Linked DNA regions of Undibacterium sp. KW1. The protein of the gene in region 2 interacts with the protein of the main gene of each other region in a pairwise test. Links are inferred from orthologs where the notes say so. Each region holds a gene or a part of one and is shown on either strand. Other genes may lie near its edges.

Region 1 (3,306 bases), 5.4 Mb from region 2 along the record:
ATACAGATCGAGGTAATCGCCAATGGCGGCATAATATTTGAGGGCAAAGGCTTCTTTTTCAGGCGCGCTGAAGGCCACGCCCAGGTGATTCATTTTTGAATCCTGGGTTGCACGCCAGATACCAGTGCTGCGGTAATAGCCACCCTGATAAGTACCTACCACGCCAAGATCACCGTCCTGAAAACCCAGCCAGGCAGACCATGGTATGCGGCTCAGTGAATCGGTCACGTGCGGGCTGGCCAGGAAGCCGGGATCGGTCAGAGGGTAGTTGCTGGCATTTGCGGTATCGACATATTCGTCCTGCAAGCCAGCAAAGCTGTGGCCTATTTCATGCAGTACGACTTCGGCAGACGAAATATTCCCGGCAGATGCCCAGGCGATGGAACCGCCAGCACCGCCATATAATGCTGTATTGACCAGTACGACAACGAGTTCGTGCGCATCACTGGCGACTGCGCTGTTGACATAAGACGTTACCTTGGAAATGTCACCATACAGCAAACGCCCGTCACTGAGATGTTGGCTCGCATCAAAATAGGTATTGACGCTGATATTCTGGTTGGGCTGGTCCGTACCTGATTGCGCAGAGGCGACAAAAATGGCGCTCGCATTGAACAGGTTCTTGTATGGCGAGAATGGCGCATTCAGTTTGGCATTCGAATCACCCAGCATATTGTCGAGGAATTTTTGCGCATCTGCCAAAAACTTGGCGCGCTCGGCAGCCGTATAACCTTCAGCAACGAAGACGATATCAACGCGGTTTTTGCTGCTGCCGGTATTTAGTAAGGGGGTGACGTCTGCCATGATGGGTGAGCCTTGTAGATAGAAGCGCACTTTCCTGTGGGCCAGTTGATAATTGCTGCCTTGTCAGGATGTACTTGATAAATATATTAACAAAAAGGACCAACTGCTATCGTACAACAACGTGTATGTAGAAAGACATGTATTTCATGTAGGGAATTGCAACAAGTGTTGCAAAATTGAACGCGGGCATGGATGGTTCAATTTCTGGCATGGGCAGTCTGAAGAAACAAGTGAGCCCAGTCCTTCCCAGTCCTTAATAGACATCCCGTTTGTACAATCCCGCCTCAGCCATCTGCTCCAGTTTATCCAGACCCAGCATATTACTCAAGGTCTGGTGCACTTCTTCTGCCATGCCTTGCAGGCTGCCGCACACCAGAATGGCTGCGCCCTGTTCTACCCATGCCGCTATGTCTGCCTGTTGTTCTTGCAAGGCATGCTGTACGTAGCGACGCTCAGTCTGGTCGCGGGAAAAGCACAGGTTCAGTTTGTTAAGCACACCACAGGCTTGCCAGTCCTGTATTTCCTGTCGGTGGAAAAAATCATGCGCCACGTTTCTTTCACCAAAAAACAACCAGTTGCGTAAATGACCACGGGTAGCACGCGCCTTGATATGCGCACGCAAGCCTGCCAGTCCGGTACCGTTACCTATCAGTATCAGGGGATGGTCTTGTGATGGCATGTGGAAGTTACGGTTTTCACGTATGCGCAATTTGATGCTTTGTCCGATTTCTGCATGGGCGGTCAGCCAGCCCGAACCTATACCCAGACTGCCATCGGGGCGGTGCATTTGCCGCACCAGCAGTTCCAGTTTGCCATCGGCAGGCAGGGAGGAAATCGAATAGTCACGATGCGGCAGGACAGGGCGCTCATCAGTGGTATTGTCATTCGCTGTCTGGGGTGGATAGTCAGGGCCAATTTCTGCGATGTCACCGGCTTGCCAGATATGTTCACTGCCGTTGGTGTTTTGTGCCGGGATACAGGCGATGCGGTAAGCAGGCCCGCCGAGGCTGCCAGGATTGAGCAATTCTCTCTCGGTCAATATCCATTCCTGATAAGCCGGTTTGCTCCAGTCTGCCATTTCTGTATGGCCGCTGAGCAGACCCAGATAGTGCTGCCAGTGCCGCAAGGCTGCTTCATCTCCATTATCAACTTCTATCATGTCAAACAGGCTATGTGCGTGCTGGTGCTTGAGCCACAGATCTACCCTGTGCGCAAAAGCGCAGAATTGCTGATAATGCCTGTCACCGAGCGCCAGTACAGCGAAATGCAAATGCGATAAATCGATTTTCTGACTCATGGTCAGACGGGTAAAGGCCGCTGCATTGTCAGGCGCATCACCTTCACCGGTAGTGCTGAGTATGAATAAGATGCGGCTGGTCTTGTTTAAAGTCTCAGTTTTGATGGCAGCCAGGCTGCTGACTGCAACACTCATACCGGCATCCTGCAGATGCTGTGCAGTTTTGACGGCAATCTGTTCTGCAAAACCAGTCTGGCTTGCATACGCGATCAGGATGTTTTGTGCATGCGCCTGATTCAGTTCAGTACTAAATCCATGATGCTGCGTGGCCAGTTCATCTTTATGCCTGCGCAGGGTCTGCAGGCAAAAACTCAGATAGCTGATAGCGACCAGTGCAGTGCTGTATTGTTTTTGTGCAGGAGAAGGAATAAAAAAGCTGACCAGACACAGGAATGTCAGGGCCAGGCTGATACGCTTCATCCAGCTTAAAGAGGGCAGGCGCATACGCGATTAATCCAGCATGGCACGCAAGGCCCTGCTCATTTTTTCTTCAAAACCAGACGCGGTTCTTTGCAGGAACAGGGCCGCGATCTGATGTTGTTCGGCATAGTCCAGACCGGCAGCGCAACCCAGCACCGTCAGCGCAGTAGCCATCGCGTCTGCCACCATGCATTCAGGGTGCAAGACCGTGACCGAGGCCAGATCATTGTCTGCCGGATAACCCGTGCGCGGATCAAGCGTATGCGCATAGCGGCGGCCATCCTGTTCAAAATACTGACGGTAATCGCCAGAAGTCGCAATCGACAGGCCATGCAGGGCGACCAGATATTCCTTGTCCAGTTTTTTTGTATTTTCTGCAGGGCTCTCTATTCTGACCCACCACGGCGCCTGGTCTTTTTTCATGCCCAGTCCGCGTAACTCTCCACCGAGCTCTATCAGGTAACTGCTGATTTTATTCGCATCAAGATAGCGGGCAATCTGGTCCAGCGCAAAGCCTTTGGCAATTGAGGATAAGTCCAGCGCGACGCTGCTGGTGCCTGTGCCAGTCTGGCGTATGCGCTGGTTCAGATGATCCAGTTCCAGTGATTTCCAGTTGCCGCAGCTCAGGGCAAGGTCGATCTCGGTTCGTGAGGGGGCGTCTTCGCGTTTGCCCGCAGGGCCAAAGCCCCACAAATCAACCAGCTTGCCTGCGGTGATATCATAAGCCCCACCTGTTTGCCGGGACAGGTACAAACTGTAATCGACCAGCTTGAAAAATTCAGCTG
Region 2 (3,284 bases):
CCTGCGCAAGCATAAGTCTGCTTAAAAACACCTCACCTGATTACGCCCGCCGTTTTTAGCCTGATATAGGGCACGGTCAGCACGCAACACCAGGTCGCGCGCGATGCTGGTGGCATTGTCGTAATTGGTATTTTCATCAATGGTGGTCAGGCCTATGGATATCGTGGCCTGGCAAGTGCCCGCTTCACTCAGGACAAAATCCTGACCAGCAATGCTTTTGCGTATGCGTTCTGCCACCTGTATCGCGTCATGCAGATTGGTGTTGACCAGCACCACAACAAATTCTTCACCGCCAAAGCGGCCCAGGGTGTCGCTGAGACGCAATTCATTCTTGATTCTTTTTGCAACCTCTTTCAACACATCATCACCACCCTGATGCCCGTAGCGGTCATTGATCTGTTTGAAGAAATCGATGTCCAGATACATGCAGGCAATACTGTATCTTTGCCGGCGTGCACGGGCAATTTCTTCCAGCATGCGTTGTTCGACATAACGGCGGTTGCTGACATTCGTCAAAGGGTCGGTCAGGCCTATATAAGTCAGGCGCTCATTGTTGATGACGTTTTCGAGGCAGATCGCAATGATGGAACCTAGGCGTTCGATAAAATCTGTTGCCATGTTCGGCTGGAAACGGTCAGCCTTGAAACTGCCGAGGTTCAGGCAGCCAATGAGGCGGCCTTGCCTGCGCATGGGGATGATGGCGATACTCGCCGGTTTTTTATTGAAGCTGCTGAAGTAAGATGAATAAGCGAGGCTCTGGTACAGGCCTAACTGGGGTTTGCGCAATGCAGTTTCTGGCTGGCTCAGTTCTACTTCATGCCGCAAGAAAACCAGGTGCGGGAATTCATTCAGGTCTATCTTCAGGTCGCACAGCATTTGCTGCAAGTCGCCCATTTTATCGAACAAGACCAGAGACACTACATCGAGTTCTGAAGTGATCGCCAGCGCACTGAAAATATTTGTGATGAGTTCACGAAAACTGTTAGCACCAATAATCTTCAGATCAAAACTCTGGTGCCGCGCCATGATGCTTTGATTGCGGTGCGCAAGTTCAAGCAAGCTGTCCAGCCGTGCACGCAGCGCCTGATTTTCATGCTGCAATTCCAGTAGTGCAGACGGGGCTTCATCTGGCTCTGCATCGGTATGCGCTGGCATCATGCTTTCCATATTGGTCTGTAATTAGAAGGCGATATTCATATTGATGGCATCACCGACACGCAGCAATTGCCCTACGCCCTGTTCGACAATAACATTCATGCCAAAGGTGATGCCGCCATCAACCAGGGGATTGGCGCGGTAGGTCTGCAGGATATCCATAGGGTCAGGACCAAACTCACCTGTACTCTGGTCTATTGATGGCATGGGGCAGCGCGGGCACGGCTTTACCGGGCGCAGTTGTATCAGGCTGCCGATCTCAAAATTCTCTGCATAGTCTTCTTCAAAAGCTTCTATGCCATCCAGCACGATATTCGCGCGAAAGCGATTCATGGGCAGCGCACTGCGACCCTGTTTTTCGAGTTTCTGATTGAGGTCATCCAGAGAAGCAGATGCCGTCAGCAAGATGGGATAGCCATCAGAGAAGCGGGTAGCGACCAGTTTGTCGCCTGTCCATTTCTGACTCGCATAGCGCTGCGTCTGTGGCGTGCTACGCACCAGTCGACAGGGCGTATCCAGCGCCTTGCTGAACCAGTCTGCCATGGCCTGACCGCAATCAAGGGCGGGGAAATTTTCTTCCCAGATCGTGACTGAAGTGGTGCTGGTATCTTCTTGCGGATTCAGGGACAGCACAGGCATGCCGGGTGCGTGGATGTAGAGCCCGTCACTACGGATTTCTGGCCGTATCAAAGCCATCTTCGGGAATTCTCTTTGCGTCAGGAATTGTCCTTGCTGGTTGACCAGCATCCATTCCCTGTCATGTATGCCTCCAAAACTGAGGCCGGTTTCAGTCAGCGTGGCCGCCTCCAGCGCGATACCGGCGCAGGACTTGATGGGGTAAATGCTAAGGGACAATATGCTGGGCATGGTCTTGATGCAATTAAGTTAGCCGGGAAATATGCTGGAATGCATCTCTCCTGATTATGAAATGAGTTCTGGCTATTTTAATGGCTAAGCTCTATTTATGCTGATGTTTCAGGCATATTCCATGCCAGTTGCTTCACAAGCCCATGCTTTTGATGACGTCTGGCTACCGTTCATTCCCTTGGAAAGCATGCCGGTAGGCTGAAGGGGAAAGGCCAAATTCACGGGCGAAATAACGGCGCAGCAATAGTCCTGTGCCAAATCCGGTATCAGCAGCGATGTCATCAATCGACCGCTTGCTGGTTTCTAGCTGACGCTGGGCTAGCGCCAGTCTTTGGTTCAATAACCATTTACCCACGGTCGTGCCGGTCTGTTGCTGGAAGTGGCGGGTAAAGCTGCGCCTGCTCATCAAGGCTCTTTGCGCCAGTTGATCGAGCTGCTGCGGTTCTGCCAGATGAGCCAGCATCCATTCCAGCACTTTGGCCAGGCGGTCATCGGTGGCCAGCACAGGCACCGGTTGTTCTATGTATTGCGCCTGCCCACCCTGCCTGTGCGGTGCTACCACAAGACGCCGGGCAACATGGGCCGCCACATCAGCACCATAGGTACTGCGCAGCACATGCAGGCAGCAATCTATGCCCGCAGCAGTGCCAGCTGAGGTGACAACATCACCATGATCGACATACAGCACATTCGGGTCCAGGCTGATATTCGGATAGCGTTCAGAAAAAGCCTTGCTCAAAGCCCAATGCGTGGTGGCACTGCGCTTGTCGAGCAAGCCAGCTTCGGCCAGCACAAAGGCCCCCAGACATAAACCTATGATGCGTGCACCCCGTGCATGTGCATGGCGCAGTGTCTGCAGCAGTGCCGGCGGGGCAGGGCGCAAGTCATCATGCCAGGAGGGGATGACTACCATGTCGGCCTTGCCCAGTGCAGGCAGGCCATGCCGCACATGAATGCCAAAGCCAGCACTGGTGCGCACTTCAGCCTGTGTCCTGCCTGGCAGCGCCAGACAGACCTTGAGATCGAACAAGGGCATGTCCAGCCCGCCATGATGCTCGCCAAATACCATGCAGGGAACAGACAAATGGAAAGGGCTGATGCCATCAAAGGCCAGCACCGCGATATTGATCTTGCAATCAGAGGTAGATGTGAGCATGGCCTGATTGTATCGAATATTGGCAATCGGGTCACTTATATTCTGAGCCTGCATGGCTGAAAATACATCCCATGAACAGCGCTGCTGTTTTATTCAATCAAACTTG

Evidence for each region.
Region 1: the proteins of UNDKW_RS25000 (region 2) and UNDKW_RS00820 interact in binary tests that used the Escherichia coli proteins (3 or more experiments, as listed by UniProt). The link is inferred for Undibacterium sp. KW1 from one-to-one orthologs.

Annotation. Positions count from the first base shown.
Region 1 is NZ_AP018439.1:175,978-179,283, forward strand. What follows is about bases 265-3,240. They hold UNDKW_RS00820 (sulfite reductase subunit alpha), read right to left. Parts: upstream 2,471-3,240; coding sequence 1,058-2,470; downstream 265-1,057. Other genes in these bases: UNDKW_RS00815 (M64 family metallopeptidase), read right to left, coding at 265-804; UNDKW_RS00825 (FAD:protein FMN transferase), read right to left, coding at 2,552-3,240. Also shown: more of UNDKW_RS00815, read right to left, coding at 1-264; more of UNDKW_RS00825, read right to left, coding at 3,241-3,306. UniProt on the Escherichia coli protein: Component of the sulfite reductase complex that catalyzes the 6-electron reduction of sulfite to sulfide. This is one of several activities required for the biosynthesis of L-cysteine from sulfate.
Region 2 is NZ_AP018439.1:5,564,487-5,567,770, reverse strand. The notes cover bases 102-3,055. They hold UNDKW_RS25000 (MOSC domain-containing protein), read right to left. Parts: upstream 2,023-3,055; coding sequence 1,180-2,022; downstream 102-1,179. Other genes in these bases: UNDKW_RS24995 (GlxA family transcriptional regulator), read right to left, coding at 2,186-3,055; UNDKW_RS25005 (DUF484 family protein), read right to left, coding at 102-1,155. In the rest of the region: UNDKW_RS25010 (YfhL family 4Fe-4S dicluster ferredoxin), read left to right, coding at 1-15; more of UNDKW_RS25005, read right to left, coding at 22-101; more of UNDKW_RS24995, read right to left, coding at 3,056-3,178.